3 regions of the Streptomyces sp. DSM 42067 genome follow, and region 1 is predicted to be linked to each of the others. Evidence: riboswitches for the same ligand, from Rfam matches in the RefSeq annotation. Region 1 holds a riboswitch; each other region holds the start of a gene.
What was found. Region 1 has a riboswitch for S-adenosylmethionine ahead of ACSMXV_RS13165 (aminotransferase class V-fold PLP-dependent enzyme). Riboswitches for the same ligand answer to the same signal wherever they lie in the genome.
Positions count from the first base shown of each region.

Region 2: it holds a riboswitch for S-adenosylmethionine, as region 1 does, so the genes downstream of both, ACSMXV_RS05190 (amino acid ABC transporter permease) here and ACSMXV_RS13165 (aminotransferase class V-fold PLP-dependent enzyme) in region 1, are expected to answer to the same signal.
Region 3: it holds a riboswitch for S-adenosylmethionine, as region 1 does, so the genes downstream of both, thrC (threonine synthase) here and ACSMXV_RS13165 (aminotransferase class V-fold PLP-dependent enzyme) in region 1, are expected to answer to the same signal.

Region 1 is NZ_CM147706.1:2,815,221-2,822,140, reverse strand. Features, by position in the region: gene qcrB (cytochrome bc1 complex cytochrome b subunit) at 1-1,577, shown strand, start outside; gene trpD (anthranilate phosphoribosyltransferase) at 1,808-2,869, shown strand; SAM riboswitch class IV at 3,357-3,473, shown strand; gene ACSMXV_RS13165 (aminotransferase class V-fold PLP-dependent enzyme) at 3,648-5,027, shown strand; gene ACSMXV_RS13160 (glycerate kinase family protein) at 4,982-6,193, opposite strand; gene ACSMXV_RS13155 (SLC13 family permease) at 6,212-6,920, opposite strand, start outside.
Region 2 is NZ_CM147706.1:1,076,858-1,083,777, forward strand. Features, by position in the region: gene ACSMXV_RS05165 (LLM class flavin-dependent oxidoreductase) at 1-122, opposite strand, end outside; gene ACSMXV_RS05170 (putative leader peptide) at 195-419, opposite strand; gene ACSMXV_RS05175 (GNAT family N-acetyltransferase) at 487-1,248, opposite strand; gene ACSMXV_RS05180 (transporter substrate-binding domain-containing protein) at 1,274-2,296, opposite strand; gene ACSMXV_RS05185 (amino acid ABC transporter ATP-binding protein) at 2,360-3,196, opposite strand; gene ACSMXV_RS05190 (amino acid ABC transporter permease) at 3,193-4,284, opposite strand; SAM riboswitch class IV at 4,642-4,753, opposite strand; gene ACSMXV_RS05195 (putative leader peptide) at 5,032-5,154, shown strand; gene ACSMXV_RS05200 (hypothetical protein) at 5,394-6,860, shown strand.
Region 3 is NZ_CM147706.1:4,396,768-4,403,687, reverse strand. Features, by position in the region: gene ACSMXV_RS20200 (DUF3263 domain-containing protein) at 1-39, shown strand, start outside; gene otsB (trehalose-phosphatase) at 81-932, shown strand; gene ACSMXV_RS20190 (alpha,alpha-trehalose-phosphate synthase (UDP-forming)) at 1,070-2,482, opposite strand; gene ACSMXV_RS20185 (glucosyl-3-phosphoglycerate synthase) at 2,702-3,676, opposite strand; SAM riboswitch class I at 3,871-4,028, shown strand; gene thrC (threonine synthase) at 4,046-5,350, shown strand; gene ACSMXV_RS20175 (ubiquitin-like small modifier protein 1) at 5,451-5,726, shown strand; gene ACSMXV_RS20170 (cold-shock protein) at 6,226-6,429, shown strand; gene groL (chaperonin GroEL) at 6,727-6,920, shown strand, end outside.

The DNA.
Region 1 (6,920 bases):
TAGCCGACTGGGCCGACGGCCGGCTGGGGATCTACTCCCTGGCCAAGGCCAACATGCGCAAGATCTTCCCGGACCACCCGTCCTTCATGCTGGGCGAGATCTGCCTCTACAGCTTCATCATCATCATCCTCACGGGTGTGTACCTGACGCTGTTCTTCCACCCGTCGATGAACGAGGTGGAGTACACCGGCAGTTACGTCCCGCTGCAGGGCCAGCTGATGTCCGAGGCCTTCAACTCGACGATGCACATCAGCTTCGACGTCCGCGGCGGTCTGCTCATCCGGCAGATCCACCACTGGGCGGCGCTGGTCTTCCTCGCGGGCATGTTCGTGCACATGATGCGCGTCTTCTTCACGGGCGCGTTCCGCAAGCCGCGTGAGATCAACTGGGTGTTCGGCTTCCTGCTGTTCGTCCTCGGCATGTTCACCGGCTTCACCGGTTACTCGCTGCCGGACGACCTGCTCTCCGGCACCGGTGTCCGCTTCATGGAGGGCGCGGTCCTGTCCGTGCCGATCGTCGGCACGTACCTGTCGTTCTTCCTGTTCGGCGGCGAGTTCCCCGGCGGCGACTTCGTGGCCCGGTTCTTCGCGGTCCACGTGCTGCTGCTGCCGGGCATCATGCTCGGCCTGGTGGTGGCCCACCTGATCCTGGTCTTCTACCACAAGCACACGCAGTTCGCGGGCCCCGGACGGACGAACAACAACGTCGTCGGCATGCCGCTGCTGCCGGTCTACATGGCCAAGGCCGGAGGCTTCTTCTTCCTGGTCTTCGGTGTCATCGCGGTCATCGCGGCGCTGGTGCAGATCAACCCGATCTGGGCCATGGGTCCGTACCGGCCGGACCAGGTGTCCACCGGCGCACAGCCCGACTGGTACATGGGCTTCTCCGAGGGCCTGATCCGCGCCATGCCGGGTTGGGAGATCGATCTCTGGGGCCACACGCTCGTCCTGGGCGTCTTCGTGCCGCTGATGATCTTCCCGCTGGTTCTGGTCGCGATCGCGGTCTACCCGTTCATCGAGTCCTGGGTCACCGGCGACAAGCGCGAGCACCACATCCTGGACCGCCCGCGCAACGCCCCGACCCGTACGGGCGTCGGTGTCGCGTGGATCACCTGGTACGTGGTCATGCTGATCGGTGGTGGCAACGACCTGTTCGCCACGCACTTCCACCTGTCGATCAATGCCGTCACCTGGTTCGTCCGGATCGCGTTCTTCGTCGCACCGGTCATCGCGTTCATCGTCACCAAGCGGATCTGCCTCGGCCTGCAGCGCCGCGACCGGGACAAGGTGCTGCACGGACGCGAGTCCGGCATCATCAAGCGCCTGCCGCACGGTGAGTTCATCGAGATCCACGAGCCGCTCAGCCAGGAGCAGCTGCACACGCTCACGGCGCACGAGCAGTACGAGCCGGTCGAGATCGGCCCGAAGGTCGACGAGCACGGCGTGGAGCGCAAGATCCCGGCCTCGGAGAAGCTGCGCGCCAAGCTCTCGAAGAACTACTACGGCGAGGGCCACCAGATCCCCAAGCCCACCGCCGATGAGTTCAAGGAGATCACGAGCGGCCACGGCCACCACTGATCACCGAGCCCTGGCCTGAAGGTCGCCACGGCTGGGGTCAGCGTCAGCTGGGGAAGAGCCCCGTCCATTGCTTGGACGGGGCTCTTTGCCGTGCCCGGGCCTGGATAGGGTGGGTCCCATCCGTATACGAGACCCGGGGCGGGGCCTCGTACGGGGCCTGTGCGGTATCTCCGCCGGGATCTCCGTGTACGAGCGCCGTCCGCGTCCGGGAAAGAACCCAGGAGCGGCATATGAGCGCTGTGACCCCCGCAGGAGGCGACACCGCGGCGGGCCGTTCCTGGCCCGAGGTACTGAGTGCCCTGCTCGGCGGGCAGGACCTGAGCGCCGGTGACACGGCGTGGGCGATGGACCGCATCATGAGCGGCGAGGCCTCGGACGCCCAGATCGCGGGCTTCATGGTGGCGCTGCGGGCCAAGGGAGAGACCGTCGAGGAGATCACCGGTCTCGTCGAGGCGATGTACGCGCACGCGCAGCCGCTCGACATTCCCGGGCCGGCCGTCGACATCGTCGGTACGGGCGGCGACCGCGCCAGGACGGTCAACATCTCGACGATGTCGTCCATCGTGATCGCGGGGGCCGGGGCGAAGGTCGTCAAGCACGGCAACCGGGCGGCGTCCTCGGCCAGCGGGTCGTCCGACGTTCTGGAGAAGCTCGGCATCAACCTGGACCTGTCACCCGAGCGTGTGGCGCAGGTGGTGGAGGAGGCCGGGATCACCTTCTGCTTCGCGGCCAAGTTCCACCCCGCGATGCGGTTCGTCGGTGCGGTCCGGCGGGATCTGGGGATCGCGACCTCGTTCAACATCCTCGGCCCCCTCACCAACCCCGCCCGGGTCACCGCCTCCGCGATCGGCTGCTTCGACACCCGGATGGCGGGGCTCATGGCCGGGGTACTGGCCGAGCGGGGCTCGTCCGCGCTGGTGTTCCGCGGAGACGACGGGCTCGACGAGCTGACGACGACCTCCACCTCGCGGGTGTGGATCGTGCGGGACGGGGCGGTGCGCGAGGAGAGCTTCGATCCACGGGACGTCGGGATCGAGCTGGTACCGGTGGAGGCGCTGCGGGGCGCTGACGCGTCCTACAACGCGGACGTGGCCCGTCGGCTGCTGGCCGGCGAGACCGGGCCCGTACGGGACGCCGTGCTGCTCAACTCGGCGGCGGCCCTGGTGGCCCTCTCGCCGGGCGAGGGATCGCTGGCCGAGCAGATCGGTGCCGGGATGGAGAGGGCCGCGGAGTCGATCGACTCGGGGGCGGCTCGGCGGGTGCTGGAGCGGTGGGTGGCTGCGAGCAACTAGCCGTTGGGGCGGGCGGGGGTTGGGTACCCCCTGGCCTGCGGCCGGCCGGATGGTTCGCCAACTGCCGGTGGAGGCTGGGCGTGCGTGGCGGCTTTCCGCCCGTGGGTGGTTCGCCACCTGACGGTGGGTGGGTCGGGGCCGCGCCGGGGTGTACGTCCTCGGTCTGGCGCCGAGCCGTACGTCGTTGGACGGCACCGTAGGTTTGCGCCAGCCGCTGCGGGCGCACACCCCGCCACGTCCCCTTCCGCACGTATGCGGCGCTCGGCCGGCGGCCGGTTCCGCCCTTGCGGCGGGGATGGGTGGACAGGCGCGCCGCTCCAGTTGTGGGCAGGCGTTCCGCAGGGCGGAACGGGTGGGCACAACCCACGACGGCGGGTGCCCTCGCGTCGGACCTGTGCGCAGCATCGGGTGCCGTACGGCGGTGCAACCGCGTCCGCGATGCGGACAGTGGTTGCACCGGCGCGATCATCTGGCATAGTTCTCAACAGGTCATGAGTGACAGCGAACAGGCCCCGGCCCGCTGTCCGGCAACCCTCCGTCCGTGGCGGGGTGCCCCGGGTGAAGACCAGGCCGCAGGCAGCGAGGTCTGCGGCAAGCGCGGACCCCTTGTTCGGTTCCTGGGGTCCTGGTCCTCGAGGAGCTGTCTCGTGAGCAAGCGAATGCGATAGGGCGTCAAGCCCCTTCTCGCACACCCCTTTTCATCTTTCACCCTTTTCTGCGCTTGAGCTGTCATGCCTGCTCGCGCAGTCATTTCGCTTATCTCTCACGGGAGTTCGCCATGCCTGTCTCCACCGCTGCCGCCGACCAGTCCGTTTGCCGTGACATTTCCGGGGCCCTGCCCGTTCTGGGGCGCGATGTCCTCGTCCCGCTCGTCACCGGCGGCGAGGTCACGTACGCCGCCCTCGACTACGCCGCGAGCGCTCCGGCGCTGCAGCGGGTCTGGGACGACGTGGCCGCGTACGCGCCGTACTACGGCAGCGTGCACCGCGGCGCCGGGTATCTGTCGCAGCTGTCCACGGAGCTCTTCGAGAACGCGCGTCACGCCGTCGCCGAGTTCCTCGGCTGCCGTGATGGCGACCAGGTGGTCTTCACCCGGTCGACCACCGATTCGCTCAATCTGCTGGCCGCCGCCTTGCCTGCAGGGTGCGAGGTGTTCGTCTTCGAGACCGAGCACCACGCGTCCCTGCTGCCGTGGCGCGAGGCGCGGGTGACGTATCTCGACGCCCCCCGTACGCCGGAAGAAGCCGTGCGGGCGCTGGAGCGGGCCCTTGCCGACCGGGACCCCTACGGGCCGGCGCTGGTCTGCGTCACCGGGGCGTCCAATGTGACCGGTGAGCTGTGGCCCGTACGGGAGCTGGCCGCCGCCGCGCACTCTCACGGCGCGCGGATCGTGCTGGACGCCGCCCAGCTCGCCCCGCACCACCCCGTGTCCGTACGGGAGTTGGACGTCGACTGGGTCGCCTTCTCCGGTCACAAGCTGTACGCACCGTTCGGATCGGGCGTGCTCGCCGGGCGCGGCGACTGGCTGCAGGACGCCGAGCCGTACCTCGCGGGCGGCGGCGCCAGCCGCAAGGTCGCGCGGCGCGCGGACGGGGGTGTGGACGTGGAGTGGCACACCACCGCCGCGCGTCACGAGGCCGGTTCTCCCAATGTGATCGGCGCCTATGCGATCGCGTCGGCGTGCAAGGCGCTCACCGAGGCCGGATTCGACACCCTCGTCGCGCGGGAGCAGCAGCTGGTCTCGGCCGTGCGGGCGGGCCTGGCCGAGGTGCCCGAGGTGCGGGTTCTCTCGCTGTTCGGCGACGATGCGCCGCGTGTGGGTGTTCTTTCGTTCGTCGTCGACGGGTGGAACAGCTCCCACTTCGCGGCCGCGCTGTCCGCGGAGTACGGCATCGGCGTACGCGACGGGCTGTTCTGCGCCCACCCGCTCGTGCGCACCCTGCTCGGCACCGAGCCGCAGACGCAGGGCGAATGCGGTGCCCCCGAGGCCGCGCCCGGCGAGAAGTCGCTCAACGCCATCCGCGTGAGCTTCGGCGCGGGCACGCCGGACGAGCACGTCGAGCGATTCGTACGGGCGGTGAAGGAGCTCGTCCGGGACGGCGCCAAGTGGAACTACCGCACCGAGGACGGGCGCTGCGTCCCTGACACCTCCGCCTGAGGCAGAGGGTCCGGGCGGTACGGCAGCCGGGCGCCCAGAAGGATCATGCGCAGGGCGCGCTCCGTCGCGTCGGTGAGGAACTCGCCGCCGCGGCCGAGCGCCTCGTGCAGGGAGACCGGCGCGGGCAGGATCGCGCTGTACGCGTCCACGCCCGAGGCCCGCACCCGGTGCGCCCCCTCACCGATCGTGCCGGCCAGGACGAGGACCGGGCGCCCGAACCGCTTGGCCCGCCGTGCCACTTCGGCGGGGACCTTGCCGCGTGGGGTCTGGTGGTCCAGCGCCCCCTCGGCCGTGATGACGAGGTCGGCGCGGGCCAGCCGGGCGTCCAGGTCGAGGTGGTCGAGGAGGACGTCGAAGCGGGGGAGGAGGCGGGCGCCGACCGCTGCGAGACCGGCGCCCAGGCCGCCGGACGCGCCCGTGCCGGGGCCGCGGTAGAGGTCCGTGCGCACGTCGAGGTCGCGGGTGAGGACGTCCGCCCAGCGCTCCAGCGCGGCTGAGAGCTCCTCCACCTGCGCGGGCGTCGCGCCCTTCTGCGGGCCGAAGACGCGGGCGACGCCGCGCTCGCCGCACAGCACGTTGAACGGGTTACAGGCGACCAGCAGTTCGGCGTCGTGCAGGCGCGGGTCCAGGCGCGACGGGTCGATGCGGTGGAGACGGGACAACGCACGTCCTCCCGGGGGCAGTTCCCAGCCGTTCGCGTCCAGCAGCCGGGCGCCCAGCGCCTGGAGGGCTCCCGCGCCCCCGTCGGACGTACCCGAATCGCCGCAGCCGACGAGGACCCGGCGTGCTCCCGCGTCCAGCGCGGCGCGGATCAGCTCGCCGACCCCGTAGGTCGTGGTGGTGCCCGGGTCGCGCAGGCCGCGCGGGACGAGGGACAGGCCCGCGACCGCCGCCATCTCCACGACGGCTGTGTGTGCGTCGAGGAGCGCGAAGTGCGTGCCGACCGGCTCACCGACCGGGCCCGTCGCGGGCAGTGCGACAAGCCGGCCGGCACGGGCCGCGGCGAGTGCGGCGGCCGTGCCCTCGCCGCCGTCCACCAGCGGGATGAGATCGACCTCGGCGCCGGGGACGACACGGCGTACGCCCGCCGCGATGGCCTCGGCGGCGTCACGCGCGGACAGGGACTCCTTGAAGCCGCTGGGCGCGACGGCGATACGGGTCAGCATGGGGGCTCCTTGGGGTGGTCAGCGGACGGGGACGCCGAGCAGCGGCCAGACGGCCAGGGCGAAGAGCAGGACGAGCGCGGCGGTGAGCGGGGCCAGCACTGCGGACAGGCGCAGCAGGTCGCGCGGGGTGTACGTGGGCGTACCGGGTATGTCGGCGAACAGCGCCACCGGTTTCGCCGACGCCGGGAGCGTGTGGCAGAAGCCTGCTGCCGCGGTGGAGGCCAGGGCGGCCGCGACCGGGTTGACTCCGGCTGCGGCCGCTGCGGCGACGACCAGCGGTACCAGTACGGACGAGCGCGCCGAGCGGGACTGCAGGACCAGATGCGCCGCGGTGCTGACGGCTACGACAACCGCCAGGAAGAGCCAGGGCGACACATCGAGGGGAACCCCGGCCACCAGCCATTTCGCCGCCCCCGAATCAGCGAGCGCCACGCCCATCGCCATCGTCGCCGCCATGAAGAGCAGCAGCGACCAGGGCACGGTCTTCAGGGCGTCCTTCAGGCGTACGGTGCCGAGCGCCGGAGAGGCCGCGACGACCGCTCCGATCAGGGCCACGACAGCGGGCGGCACCTGGTGCAGCGGCTCGCTGCACCACAGGGCGACGACCGTGCCGAGCAGCACGAGACAGCGCGTCTCCGCGGGCGCCCAGGGACCGGTGACCGGGTCGTCGCTGTGCTCCTGGATCTGTTCGGCGGTGATTCGGACAGGGACGCGACGGTCGGCGCGC
Region 2 (6,920 bases), 1.7 Mb from region 1:
TCCTGTTCGCGCCATGCGGCCGGATGCCAGCCCGCGCCGTCGAGCGCGACGGCGAGGTGCAACGGAGCGGAAGAAAGGGGTGAAGGAGGGGGTGAAGCGGGCAGCGAAGAAGCTGAGGACACGGGCAGGTGCCTTCCTGATCGACCGTATGAGGGAGCCGAACGACATCGGAGGTTCGGCTTCGAGACAACAGGTCAGGAGCAACAGAGCGCGCCGGCCACGCGCTGAAGGTCGATGTGGGGCCGCGAGTACAGGCGGACACGGCGGCGCGGGGCGAGAACCATGACACGCGTCCGGGACAGGGGTGCCATGACTGTCACCTCCGCCCTTCCGACTCGTGGGCCCGAGGCCGCCGCCGCGCCGACATCGCCCATGCGCAACCGGGGTCCGGCGAGCGGAAACCCGGCGACCGGCACCATGGTGCCGTGACGTACAACGCTTCGGCTACGCCGCCTATTCCGCCTGCTCGATCCAGGGGCGTACGCGTTACGGGTGCGACGGAGCACGGCTGCCTTCCGGGCCGGCCGGGCGGCCGCCCGGGGCACGGACCAGCAGGAAGTCGGTGTAACGGCGCAGCGTGAAGCCGATCGACTCGTAGAGCCGGATCGCCCCCGTGTTCGCGGCCGAGGCGTGCAGGAACGGGGTGTCTCCGCGTTCCCTGATGCCCGCCGCGACCGCGCGGACCAGTCGGGTGGCCAGGCCCCGGCCGCGGTGCGCCGGATCGGTGCAGACCGCGCTGATCTCCGTCCAGCCCGGCGGGCGCAGCCGCTCGCCGGCCATGGCGATCAGCCGGCCGTCGTGCCGTATGCCGAGGTAGGTGCCGAGTTCGACGGTGCGGGGCAGGAAGGGCCCCGGCTGGGTCCGGGCGATCAGCTCCAGGATCTCCGGTACGTCGGCCGGGCCGAGCCGCACCGCTTCCGGTGCGGACTCGGCACGCAGCGACGTGTCGACCAGCTGCACACCCTTGATCCCGTCCACGAGCTCCCACCCGTCGGGCGGCGCCGTCACTCCTGGGACCGCCGTCTCGCCTCCCGGACCCACCAGCGCGGCCAGGTCGTCCCAGGCACGCGGGTCCGCCGGATCGGCGAGGGCCGTGAACGGTGAGACGTCCGCGGGGTAGCGGGCGGCGCGGCCGACGCGCTCGGCGAACCGGGCGTGCGGGCCGGTCAGCGCGGCCCAGGCCGGATTGTCCAGGATGTGCGGAGCCGCTGGGCTCTGCGGCTGGGGCTCGTGGACACTGGTCGACATGTCGGTTCGGGATCTCCGTCCGTGATCAGGAGTTGTTCTCGGGCAGCCCGGGCGGGTTGACCTCCGCGGTGCTGACGGCCTCGTTGGACAGGTTCCAGGCTGCCAGCCACTTCGCGTACTGACCGTTCTTGATCAGGTAATTGACAGCGTCCGCGACGGGCTTCGCTATTCCGCTGTCCTTCTTCGTGGTCGCCGCGATCAGGCCCTGGAGCGTGGCGCCGGCGCCGGAGTAGGTGCCCGCGCTGCGCGTCGGGTCCGGGGACTTGGCGGTCTGCGTGACGTGGTACGCGACACCGGGGTTGGCGGCGAAGTAGGCGTCGATCTTCCCGCCGGTCAGCGCCAGGTAGGTGCTGTTCTTGCTCGCGAAGTGCTTGACGGTGAGCTGCTTGCCCTCCTCCTTCAGCTTGGACTGCCACTCGAGGAGGATCTTCTCCTGGTTGGTGCCGTTGTCGACGGCGACGGTCTTCCCGGCGAGGTTCTGGTAGTCGCCGTCGAAGTTCCACGTGCTCTCCTTCAGCACCTCGAAGCCGACGTTGTCCTTGCGGTAGGAGGCGAAGTCGTACTTCTTCTTGCGCTCCTCGGTGTCGGTGATGTTGGAGAAGGCGACGTCGACCTTGCTGCTGTCGATGCCGACGAACATGTTCTCCCACGTCGAGTTCTTCAGCTCCGGCTGCAGGCCGAGGACCGCGGCGACCAGGCGGCCGAAGTCGGGTTCCGCGCCGGTGAGGGTCTTCTGGTCGGAGCCGACGTACGCGAGGGGCGGGAAGCCGTCGGGCAGGGCGCCGACACCGATCACCAGCTTGCCGCTCTTGCGGACGGACTCGGGCAGCCCGGCGCTGATCGACTTCACCTCAGAGACCTTGAGCTCGGTCTCCTTGGCGGCTCCGTTGGACAGCCGGCCCACGGTGACCGTGCCCTGGGCGTCGGCCTTGGCGGTGGCGGCGTCGCTGTCGCCTCCGCAGGCGGCGAGTCCGGTGGCGAGGGTGGCGACGGCAGTACCTGCCGTGAGAGTGCGGATGAGTCTGTTACGGAGGCGGAGGGTACGCATGGCCGTCCTTGTTCTCGGTGTGCGGAGGTGGCGGTTTCTTTGGGGGGAGTTTCGAAGGGGAAGTCAGAGCACCTTGCTCAGGAACTCCCTGGTCCGCTCGTGTTGCGGGTTGTCCAGCACCTCGGACGGCGGCCCCTGCTCGACGATCCGGCCGCCGTCGAGGAAGACGATCCGGTCGGCGACCTCGCGGGCGAAGCCGATCTCGTGGGTGACGATGACGAGGGTGGTGCCGCTGGTGGCCAGGTCCTTGATGACGGCCAGCACCTCGCCGACCAGTTCCGGGTCCAGCGCGGAGGTGGGTTCGTCGAAGAGGATGACGCCTGGCCGCAGCGCGAGCGCGCGGGCGATGGCGACCCGCTGCTGCTGGCCTCCCGACAACTGCCGCGGGTAGGCGGCGGTCTTGTCGCCGAGACCCACCCGGGTGAGCAGCGAGCGCGCCAGCTCCTGGGCCTCGGGCTTCCGCAGCAGACCGGTCGCCACCGGAGCAGCGGCCACGTTGTCCAGCACGGTCAGATGCGGGAAGAGGTTGAAGTTCTGGAAGACGAAGCCGATCCGGCTGCGCTGGGCGAGGATCGCGCGTTCGCTCAGCTCCTTGAGCCTCCCCCAGCCTTCGGCCGGGGGGATCCCCATCTCGCTGCGCTCACCGTGCCGGCGTACGCCGATCAGCTCGCCGTTCAGGCTGACGTAGCCGATCTCGGGCTTCTCCAGGTGGTTGATCACCCGAAGCAGGGTGGACTTGCCGGAGCCGGACGGTCCGAGGATCACCGTGACCTCACCGGGCCGTACGGTCAGGTCCACGCCGTCCAGAACCCGGTGGGTGCCATACCACTTGTGCACGTCGTGGACCTCGACCGCGGCGGGCAGCGCCTGGGAGACGGTGGTGCTCTCCGTGGTGGTCATATCGCCGCCTCCCTCTGGACGCGGGCCCGCAGATCGCGCACGCCGGCCCGCACCTTCTGCAACGGAGTCGGCGGGAGGGTGCGCACCGCACCACGCGAGTAGTACCGCTCGACGTAGAACTGGATGACGGAGACGATGCTGGTGAGGATCAGGTACCAGATGGTGGCGACCAGCAGCAGCGGCACGATGTCGCCCGGATAGGTGCTGCCCATGCTCTGCACCGAGCCGAACAGGTCGAGGAGCGAGACGTAGAAGACCAGCGAGGTGCTCTTGATCAGGCCGATCAGCTGGTTGACGTAGTTCGGCGTGATGGCCCGCAGGGCCTGCGGGAAGACGATCCGGGCGAACTGGTAGCGCTTGGGCAGACCGAGCGCCGATGCCGCCTCGTGCTGACCCTGGTCGACCGACAGGATGCCGCCCCGCACCACCTCGGCCGCGTAGGCGGCTTCGTTGAGGCTCAGTCCGACGACCGCCACGACGATGTCGGTGGCGAGCCGCGACTCGTCGAAGGTGAAGAAGGCGGGCCCGAACGGCACGCCGATGCTCAACGTCTTGTACAGCGCACTGAAGTTGTACAGGAACAGCAGAACGACGATCAGCGGCACCGAGCGGAACAGCCAGATGTAGACCCAGCTGACCGCCCGCAGCACCGGGCTCCTGGAGAGCCTGCCGAGGGCGAGCAGGATGCCGCCTAGGAGACCCAACACGGCGCTGTAGGCCGCCACTTCGAGGGTGATGACCAGACCGTCGAGGATCACCGGGCGTACGAACCAGTACGCGAAGCGGTCCCACTGGTAGAAGGGGTTCGTCACCAGCCCGTGGGCGATCTGGGCGACCAGGACGAGGACGACCGCGGTGGCGATCCACCGTCCGGGGCGGCGGAGCGGAAGCACTCGTTGCGCCGAGAGCGGCCGCGGTGCGGAGTCGCTGTCGGATCGCTTGGAGCCTTCGTCGGGTCCTTCGATCGGCTTTCGGGAGCGTACGGAAACCGGCACGGCCTGGGAGGCCGGGGAAGGTTCGGGGCGGGGAATCGCCTGGGCAGGGGGTGCTGAGCCGGAGGACACAGCAGAGCCGGGCGGTTCACTCATGGAGGACTCCAGCAGAATCGGGCACCCGGCCGCGCAGGCGACGAGGTCGCAGCAGAGCGGGAACAGCTCTGAGGGACGAAGCGCACTGGAGCGGGCGGAACGGGGTGAGGCGGGAGAGAGAACGCCGACGACGGCGGCGAACCTCAGGGATTCAGAAAGCCGTCAGCCTCGACGGGATGGAGAAAAGCCGTCAGCCCTGACAGAGGGCGCGGCAAGAGACGCAACACAGTGCACTGTTGACCCGGAGCAGATCGACGGGACGGTTCGCACACGTCGTGACGCGACCGTGGCGCCGCCATGCGGCCATCCCCGGAGCTGCGTACATCGCCGTCACCGTTACCGTTCCGCCCCCGCGGGGCCTCGCGCTTACCGAAAACCAAGATCCGGTCCGGTCGTCACCTGGGGCACCCCACCGCGGTGCGAGGGTTGCCGGCCAGCGAGCCAGGGCTTGTCGCTGACACTCATGACCGTTCTGCGCCGTAAGGTAGGCAGCCAGCGGCGGGAATGTCAATGCGCGCCAACCGGCTTCGTACGGCCCGGCGTCGTCGCCGCGTCCGGGACACATCCGGCATGGTGGCCGCCCGATGCGGCCGACTCAGCGGTACACAGCGCGAATGGCCAACTTCCAAGGAAATGGCGCCATTCGGGATGAGATATCTTTCTCGTGCCAGCCGTCGGATTCGTCATGGAGCGGCGCTCACGCCAGCTGCTTGACAGGGACACGTATCTCTTGGTTTTCTTCCCGGCATGTATCCGGGAGTCTTTCTGACGGCGCGGCGCCATGTCGACTTGGTTCGCCTGTCCGCCAGCCTGTGTCGACCCCGGATGGCCTGCGTCGACGCCGCGCGCACGTCCAAGTCCCGCGCCTGACCAGACCTTTTCCCGCCGCGTGACTGCCCGCGACTGTCCAGGTAATTCTCAGTCGTGGGCTGAGCGATCTTTTTGCCACCGCACCGCATCACGGCACGTAATTCGCCGGGCAATTTCCACAGTTCTCCTCTTCTGCCGACAAGTGTGCCTTACGGCAGTCGGACGGGACGTTGCCCGGAGCCGCCATGCCGCCATGCCGCCATGCCGCCATATCCCGACTTCCCCTTCCAGGAGACCAGTTGTCCTCCGCCCTTCACTCCCGTTCCCGGCTGCGCACAGTGCTGGCGACCGCCCTCACCGCGGCGGTGGTCTCCGTCGCCGCGTCGGCGGCCCCCGCGAGTGCCACCGGCTCGGTGTTCACGCCGGTGCCCCCGCACAACCCCTACGCCGGCCCGGACGGCACAGCCACCATGCACGGAGACACCGGCTCCTCCGACACCACACCGCTGGCCGGGCCGGGATCCGGCACCCTCACCTCGAAGCGGGTGGCGCTGGCGTCGGCCTGCCCGACCGTTCTCGTCGGGTCCGACGGCTATCCGGTGGTGCTGTGCACGCCCATCTTCGGGCAGGTCCCCACGGTCCATCTGCTCGACCCGGACGACGGCAGCTCCATCGCCGAACTCGCCCTGACCAAGGGCTCGTTGCTGGGCGGCGTGTACGCGTACATCGATCAGGAGGACCGGCTGGTCGTGATCGACGGCAGCAGGTCACTGCTGCGGGTCGGCCATCACCAGGACGCGGACGGCGACTGGAAGCTGACGATCGACAGGAGTCTGTCGCTGACCTCAGTGATACCCGAGGACGACGCGGTGACCGGACTGTCCCCGGACTGGCGGGGACGGGTGTGGTTCGCAACCGGCAACGGGCTGGTGGGCACCGCCGACGACCGCACCGGCACCGTACGCACCCTGCGACTGCCCGACGGCGAGAAGGTGGCGAACAGCATCTCCACCGCGCCCCAGGGCACCCTCGTCACCACCACCCAGGCCACCTACCTACTGACCGCGACCGCGGACGGCACCCCGCGCATCTCCTGGCGCCAGGAGTACGACCGCGGTTCGGCCCGCAAGCCGGGCCAGCTCAGCTGGGGCAGCGGCTCCACGCCCACCTTCTTCGGGCCGGGTGACGGCACCGACTACGTGGCCATCGTGGACAACGCGGACAGCCAGGTGAAGCTCCAGGTGTACGAGACGGCGACCGGCCGCCGGATCTGCTCGACACCGGTGCTCGTGTCCGGTGGCGCGGGCAGCGAGAACTCCCCCATCGGCGCGGGCCGCAGCGTCTTCGTGGCCAGTACGTACGGCTACCCGTATCCGGCCGTGCCGGCCGACGCCGGGGACAGTGTTCCCGCATCGGCGGACTTCAAGGGCGGTCTGACCCGGGTGGACGTGCGGGCCGACGGCACCGGCTGCGATCTGGTGTGGGACAACACACTGCGGTCGGCGGCGGTGCCCAAGCTGTCCCTGGCGGACGGCAAGCTGCACACCGTCCTGCGGGATCCCCTCATCGCGGGCACGTACGGCACGAGCCTCCTCGACCCGTACCGCTACGCCGAGATCGACCCGGACACCGGGAAGGTCGTCCGCAGCTTCCAGGTCGGCGTCGGCTCCCTGTACGACTCGCTCCAGATGGCGGGTACGGCGGCACCGGGCGGCGTCTACTACCAGGGGACGGTGACCGGCGTTCTGCGGATCACCACCAAGTGACGGGCTCCTGAGGGCCCGGCGGCTGCGCGCCGCCGGGCCCTCTGAGCTGCGGTCAGAGGG
Region 3 (6,920 bases), 1.6 Mb from region 1:
CTCCGCCGCATACGCGAATCCCGCCGTACCGAACGGTGACGGCAGGGGTGCCCGGGGCCCCCGCTGGATAGGGTCGAAGCATGGGCAGCCACAGCCAGCAGGACTTCTTGCCGACTCCCCGGAACGACGCCGGCCGCCACGGTCTCGAGGCGATCCTCGCCCACCCCGGGCGGGCCGTGATCGGTCTCGACTTCGACGGGACACTCGCCCCGATCGTGCCCGACCCCGAGCAGGCGCGCGCCCACCCGGACGCCGTCCCGGCCATGTCGGCCCTCGCGCCGAAGGTCTGTTCCGTGGCGGTGATCACCGGGCGCCCGGCCGATCTCGCCGTCCGCTACGGCGGGTTCGGCGACGCGCCGGGCCTCGAACACCTCGTCGTACTGGGGCACTATGGCGCCGAGCGCTGGGACGCCGTCACCCGTACCGTGCAGGCGCCCGCCCCGCCCCCGGGTGTGGCGGCCGTCCGCACCGAACTGCCCGGCCTCCTGGACGCGCTCGGCGTCTCCCGCGGCACATGGATCGAGGAGAAGGGCCGCGCGATCGCCGTCCACACGCGGCGCGCCGAGGACCCCCAGGCCACGCTCGAGGTGCTGCGCACGCCGCTCGCCGAGCTCGCCGCGCGGCACGGGCTGATCGTCGAGCCCGGGCGGCTCGTGCTGGAGCTGCGGCCGCCGGGGATGGACAAGGGGGTGGCGCTGAGCGAGTACGTACGGGAGGTGGGGGCCGGGGCCGTGTTGTACTGCGGGGACGATCTCGGGGATCTTCCCGCGTTCGGGGCCGTGGAGAAGCTGCGGGGGGAAGGGGTGCCGGGGTTGCTCGTGTGCAGCGGCAGCTCTGAGGTTCCCGAGCTGGCCGGGCGGGCCGATGTGGTGGTGGACGGACCGTCGGGGGTTGCGCGGTTCCTTGCGGCGCTTGCTGCCCGACTGGGGTGACCTCGTTGTCCGGGCACCCTGCGTCGGGGGTGCCCGGGTGTACGACGGGGTTGCCGCCGTCGGCGGGTTCCGCTGTGCCCACCCGTTCCGCCCCTAGCGGAACGCATGCCCACAGCGGGGTAGCGGCGGGAGAGGCGTCAGTCCAGTGCGTGCAGCTGGTCCAGGAACCACTGGGTCGGGGGCAGGGCCGTCGCGGACGCCGCAAGGCGCTTCGCTCGTTCGATGCGGTCGCCGTCGGGGAGGGTGAGCGCCTCGTGGAGCGCCTGGGCCGTGCCCGACACGTCGTACGGGTTCACCGTGATCGCGTCCTCGCCCAACTCCTCGTACGCGCCGGCCTCCCGTGACAGGACCAGGGCGCTCCCCTCGTCGGAGACGACCGGGACCTCCTTGGCGACCAGGTTCATGCCGTCCCGGATGGGGTTGACCAGTGCGACGTCGGCGATCCGGTAAGCGGCAAGGGAGCGGGCGAAGTCGTCCTTGAGGTGCAGCTGGACGGGGGTCCAGCCGGGCGTGCCGTACTGCTCGTTGATCTCCTCACTGAGCCGGCGCACCTCGGTCATGTAGTCCCGGTAGACCGCGAGATCCTGCCGCGAGGGGTAGGCCATGGCGATGTGGACGACCTGCTCGCGCCACTCGGGGTGGTCCTCGAGGAGCTGCCGGAAGGCCAGAAGGCCGCGGACGATGTTCTTCGACAGTTCGGTGCGGTCGACCCGGACGATGGTCTTGCGGCCCGGACCGACCTGGCCGCGCAGGACGGCGATGCGCTCCTCGACGTCCTCCTGGCGCGACCGCTCCCGCAGGAAGTCCGCGTCCGCGCCGAGCCCGTGAACCCCGATCCGGGTGTCGGCCAGGGCGTCCGGGCCCAGCAGTTCCATACAGCAGGTGGTGAACGCGTTCGCCCAGCGCCAGGTCAGGAACGCCGCGCGGTCGGCGCCGAGGATGCCTCGCAGCACCTCTCGCGCGATGTCGTCGGGCAGCATCCGGAAGTAGTCGACGGGCGCCCACGGCGTGTGCGAGAAGTGCCCGATCCTGAGGTCGGGGCGCAACTCGCGGAGCATGCCCGGCACCAGTACCAGGTGGTAGTCCTGCACCAGCACGGCCGCGCCCTGCCCGGCCTCGTCCGCCAGCGCCTCGGCGAAGGCCCGGTTGTACGCCTCGTAGGAGGCCCACTGCGCCCGGAACTCCGCGCCGAAGGCGGGCTCCAGCGGCGTCTGGTACAGCATGTGGTGCACGAACCACAGCACCGAGTTCGCGATGCCGTTGTACGCGTCGTCGTACACGTCCGGCGCGATCCCCAGCATGCGCACGTGCTGTCCGCCCGTGTCGGCCGGGTCCAGCGTGCCGCCCGTGCGGCGTACGGCCTCGCGGTCGCCGTCGCCCAGAGCGGCGCACACCCATACGGCGCCGGCGTCCGGGCCGATCGCCGACAGACCCGAGACGAGACCGCCACCGCCGCGCCTGGCGGTGAGCGAGCCGTCCTCCTCCAGCGTGTAGGAGACCGGGCCGCGATTGGACGCGACGAGGATCTGAGCACCCTGAGTGGAAGCCATACGCCCAAACTTAGCCCGGCCCGGAAACGCTCAAACGTACGGGCGACTCGGCTGGACCCATGGCCGTATACGGTCGCCGCGACGGGTTACACCGCGGTCACACGGGGCGACCGCGCGCCGGGGTATCGGCAGCAGCGCACCGAGACCCCCCGATCAAGGCGTCTCACCCTTCCGGCCCGGGCGGCGAGAGGCCGCACCACCCAGATGTTCATGCCGCGGTTACGCCGCGCGCCGCTCCGCGTACTCCGCGATCTCCGCCATCGGAGGACGCTCCTCCGTGTCCACCGAGTACGTACGCGGTTCGAATCCGCCGGCGCCGCGCTCGAACTGGGTGAGGACGGGCCGTACGAGATGGCCGCGGGCCAGGCGCAGCTGCGCCGTGCGGTAGATCGCGGCCGCCATCCGGCCCAGCGCCTGCCCGTCCTGGTGCCGGTGCTTGCGCACGCCGACATCGACCTGCGCCAGCGCGTCCAGGCCCACGAGGTGCAGGGCGTCGACGAGCATGCCCAGCTCGACGCCGTATCCGACGGGGAACGGCAGCTGTTCGAGCAGGGACCTGCGCGCCGCGTACTCGCCGCCCAGCGGCTGGACGAACCCTGCCAGCTGCGGCCAGTGCATGTTCAGCAGCGGTCGGGCCATCAGCTCGGTGACCCTGCCGCCCTGCGCGCCACCTGCGCGACTCCCCTCACCTGCGAGCTCGGCGCCCAGCGGGCGGTCGTACATCGCCTTGACCAGGTCCACGCCGGGCTCGGTGAGCAGCGGGCCCACGATGCCCGAGACGAAGTCCGCGGAGAACTCCTTCAGGTCCGCGTCGACGAAGGCCACGATGTCGCCGCTGGTCACGAGCAGCGAACGCCACAGGACCTCGCCCTTGCCGGGGAGCGCGGGTATGCGCGGGAGGATCTCGTCGCGGTGGACGACACGGGCGCCGGCGGCCGTGGCGACCTCCGCCGTACGGTCCGTCGAACCGGAATCGATCACGACGAGCTCATCGACGAGGGGCACGGCCCGGGTCATCAACTCGCGGCGGATCACCGCGACGATCTCGCCGACCGTCTTCTCCTCGTTGAGGGCGGGCAGCACGACGCTCACCGACTGCCCTGTGGCGCGCTTCGCCGCGATCAGCTGACGGAGCGGACGGTCGGTCACCGACCAGGAGCGCGTGCTCAGCCAGCGCTCGACTTCATCCAGCACGTTCTGGTGCCCCCTTACTGGGACCACCGGGGCCCGTCACTGGGACGGCCCCCTGTGATCCATCTCGCGGTTCGGACGACTAGCTCAACTGTCCTGGCCTTCGGTTACAGTCTTGAACAACGCGGATGACCATCGCATGTCGGGGGTCATGGCGCGAACAAACGCTCCGGGACCCGCACGGCCCGGCGCCATACCGCTCATCCAGAGGGGCAGAGGGATACGGCCCGTTGAAGCCCCGGCAACCCTCCAGCCGGTTCTCGTATCGATCACTGTTGATCATTTCCGCGAGGCCCCGGCTAGGGAAGGTGCCAAATCCGTCTCGCGGCGAAGTGCGCCGCGAGGAAGATGAGGAGAAAGGGCCTCGCCTCCATGGCTGCGCAGACTGTTGCCACCAACGACACCACCGCCGTCGACAACGCCGACGCCGTAGACCTCGGCCCCGCCTCGGCCCTGTCCTGTCGCGAATGCGGCGAGCGCTTCCCGCTCGGCCCGATCTTCGCCTGCGAGATCTGTTTCGGCCCGCTCGAAGTCGCATACGACCTCCCGACCGGTGACCCCGAGGCCCTGCGCAAGCAGATCGAGGCCGGCCCCGACAACCTGTGGCGGTACGCACCGCTGCTGCCCGTCCCCGCGGACGTGGCCACCAAGCCGAACCTGAACCCCGGCTGGACCAAGCTCGTCAAGGCCGACAACCTCGCCCGTGAACTCGGCGTCACCGGCGGCCTGTTCATCAAGGACGACTCCGGCAACCCGACGCACTCCTTCAAGGACCGCGTCGTCGCCCAGGCCATCGAGGCCGCCCGCGCCTTCGGCTTCACCACGCTCTCCTGCTCCTCGACGGGCAACCTGGCCGGCGCCGTCGGCGCCGCCGCAGCCCGCGCCGGCTTCCGCTCCTGCGTGTTCATCCCGCACGACCTCGAGCAGGGCAAGGTCGTCATGGCCGCGGTCTACGGCGGCGAGCTGGTCGGCATCGAGGGCACCTACGACGACGTCAACCGCTTCTGCTCCGAGCTCATCGGAGACCCGCTGGGCGAGGGCTGGGGCTTCGTCAACGTCAACCTCCGGCCGTACTACGGCGAGGGCTCCAAGACCCTCGCGTACGAGATCTGCGAGCAGCTCGGCTGGCAGATCCCGGACCAGCTGGTGATCCCGATCGCCTCAGGATCGCAGCTCACGAAGATCGACAAGGGTCTGCAGGAGCTGATCAAGCTCGGCCTCGTCGAGGACAAGCCGTACAAGATCTTCGGCGCTCAGGCGGAGGGCTGCTCCCCGGTGTCGACGGCCTTCAAGGCCGGCCACGACGTCGTGAAGCCGCAGAAGCCGGACACCATCGCCAAGTCCCTCGCCATCGGCAACCCGGCCGACGGACCCTACGTCCTGGACATCGCCCGCCGCACCGGCGGCGCCGTCGAGGACGTGAACGACGAGCAGATCGTCGACGCGATCAAGCTGCTGGCCCGTACGGAGGGCATCTTCGCCGAGACGGCGGGCGGCGTGACCGTCGGCGTCACGCGCAAGCTGATCGAGAACGGCGTCCTGGACCCGTCGCTGACCACGGTCGTCCTCAACACGGGCGACGGCCTCAAGACGCTGGACGCCGTCGCGCCGACCACGGGCCCGACCGCGACGATCCGCCCGAACCTCGACGCCTTCCGCGAGGCCGGCCTGGCCTGAAGGCAGCAGGCGATGGGGGAGGGTGGGCACAACCGACCACCGGCCTGCGCCTGATCAGCTCCCGTATCCACAACCCGCTCTCCCACCGAAGGTGAACCGCATGAGCGTCAACGTCCGCATCCCGACGATCCTCCGCACCTACACGGGCGGCCAGGCCGAGGTCACGGCGGAGGGCGCGACCCTCGCCGAGGTCATCGAGTCCCTGGAGAAGAACCACCCGGGCATCGCCGCGCGCGTACTCGACGACCAGGGCAAGCTGCGCCGCTTCGTCAACGTGTACGTCAACGATGACGACGTCCGCTTCGAGGACGGCCTGGGGACCGCCACGCCGGACGGCGCCGGTGTCTCGATCATCCCGGCCGTCGCCGGAGGCTGACGATCGAGCACGGTGCGGGCGGCTGCTGAGCCGTACCACCCGTATGCCGGCCGCTCGTATGCCGGGCCCCCGTATGCCGGTTCGGCATATCGCACACTGCGTCACCAGAATTGCCCCCTCCGCGAGAGAAGCGGAGGGGGCAATTCTGCATGGTTGAGCGCGGTACAGTTGGGGAACTCGGTTCGCCGTTCTTGTCCGGTGCATATGACTTCACGCCCGGTGGCCGATGAGAAGTAGCCAAAGTGCACCATTCTTTTGCGCCTTACATTCCTTTTGCCGGGCCCGACTTGCCCTGAGTCCTGGCGGATCCTCCGCAAATTTCCGATCGTGCGTGCCCGGATTTCTCGTCCGATTGACCTGTTGCAGACGGCAGTTGGACAGATACATTCAGCCGCGGTCGACGCGTTCCGGCGCACACCCCCAACCGTTGGGGGGTGAGGTCTGACCCGGGTCCGCGAAGTGCGGTCCTGTGCAAGGGCCAGTAATAGGGGAGTTAGGCATGGCTCAGGGCACCGTCAAGTGGTTCAACGCGGAGAAGGGGTACGGCTTCATCGCGGTCGACGGTGGTGCGGATGTATTCGTCCACTACAGCGCGATTCAGATGGACGGCTACCGCACCCTTGAAGAGGGCCAGCGGGTCGAGTTCGAGATCTCGCAGGGTCAGAAGGGGCCGCAGGCGGATATGGTCCGTTTGGCCGGCTGAAGCGCCGACCGACTGCAGCGACGTTCGCGGAGGGCCCGTATCCCGGTGGGGGTACGGGCCCTCCGGTGTGCCCGCGGGCCCCCGGGGGGTGGCGCACCCCTACAGGCGCTTGCACTCGAGGGGGGCGAGTGCTAATCATTGGCGTTAGCACTCTGAAGGTGAGAGTGACAATGAAGGACCGGGTCGGTGAGGCCCGCAGGCCGGGTGGGGCAAGGAACCACGAGGCATGCAGGCCGTCCGTCGCGGGCGCCAGCGCGGTCCGGAGAAATCCACCCCAGTCCGGGAGGACCACTTCACATGGCCAAGATCATCGCGTTCGACGAGGAGGCACGGCGCGGTCTCGAGCGCGGGATGAACCAGCTCGCCGACGCCGTCAAGGTCACCCTTGGCCCCAAGGGTCGCAACGTCGTCCTCGAGAAGAAGTGGGGCGCCCCCACGATCACCAACGATGGTGTGTCCATCGCCAAGGAGATCGAGCTCGAGGACCCGTA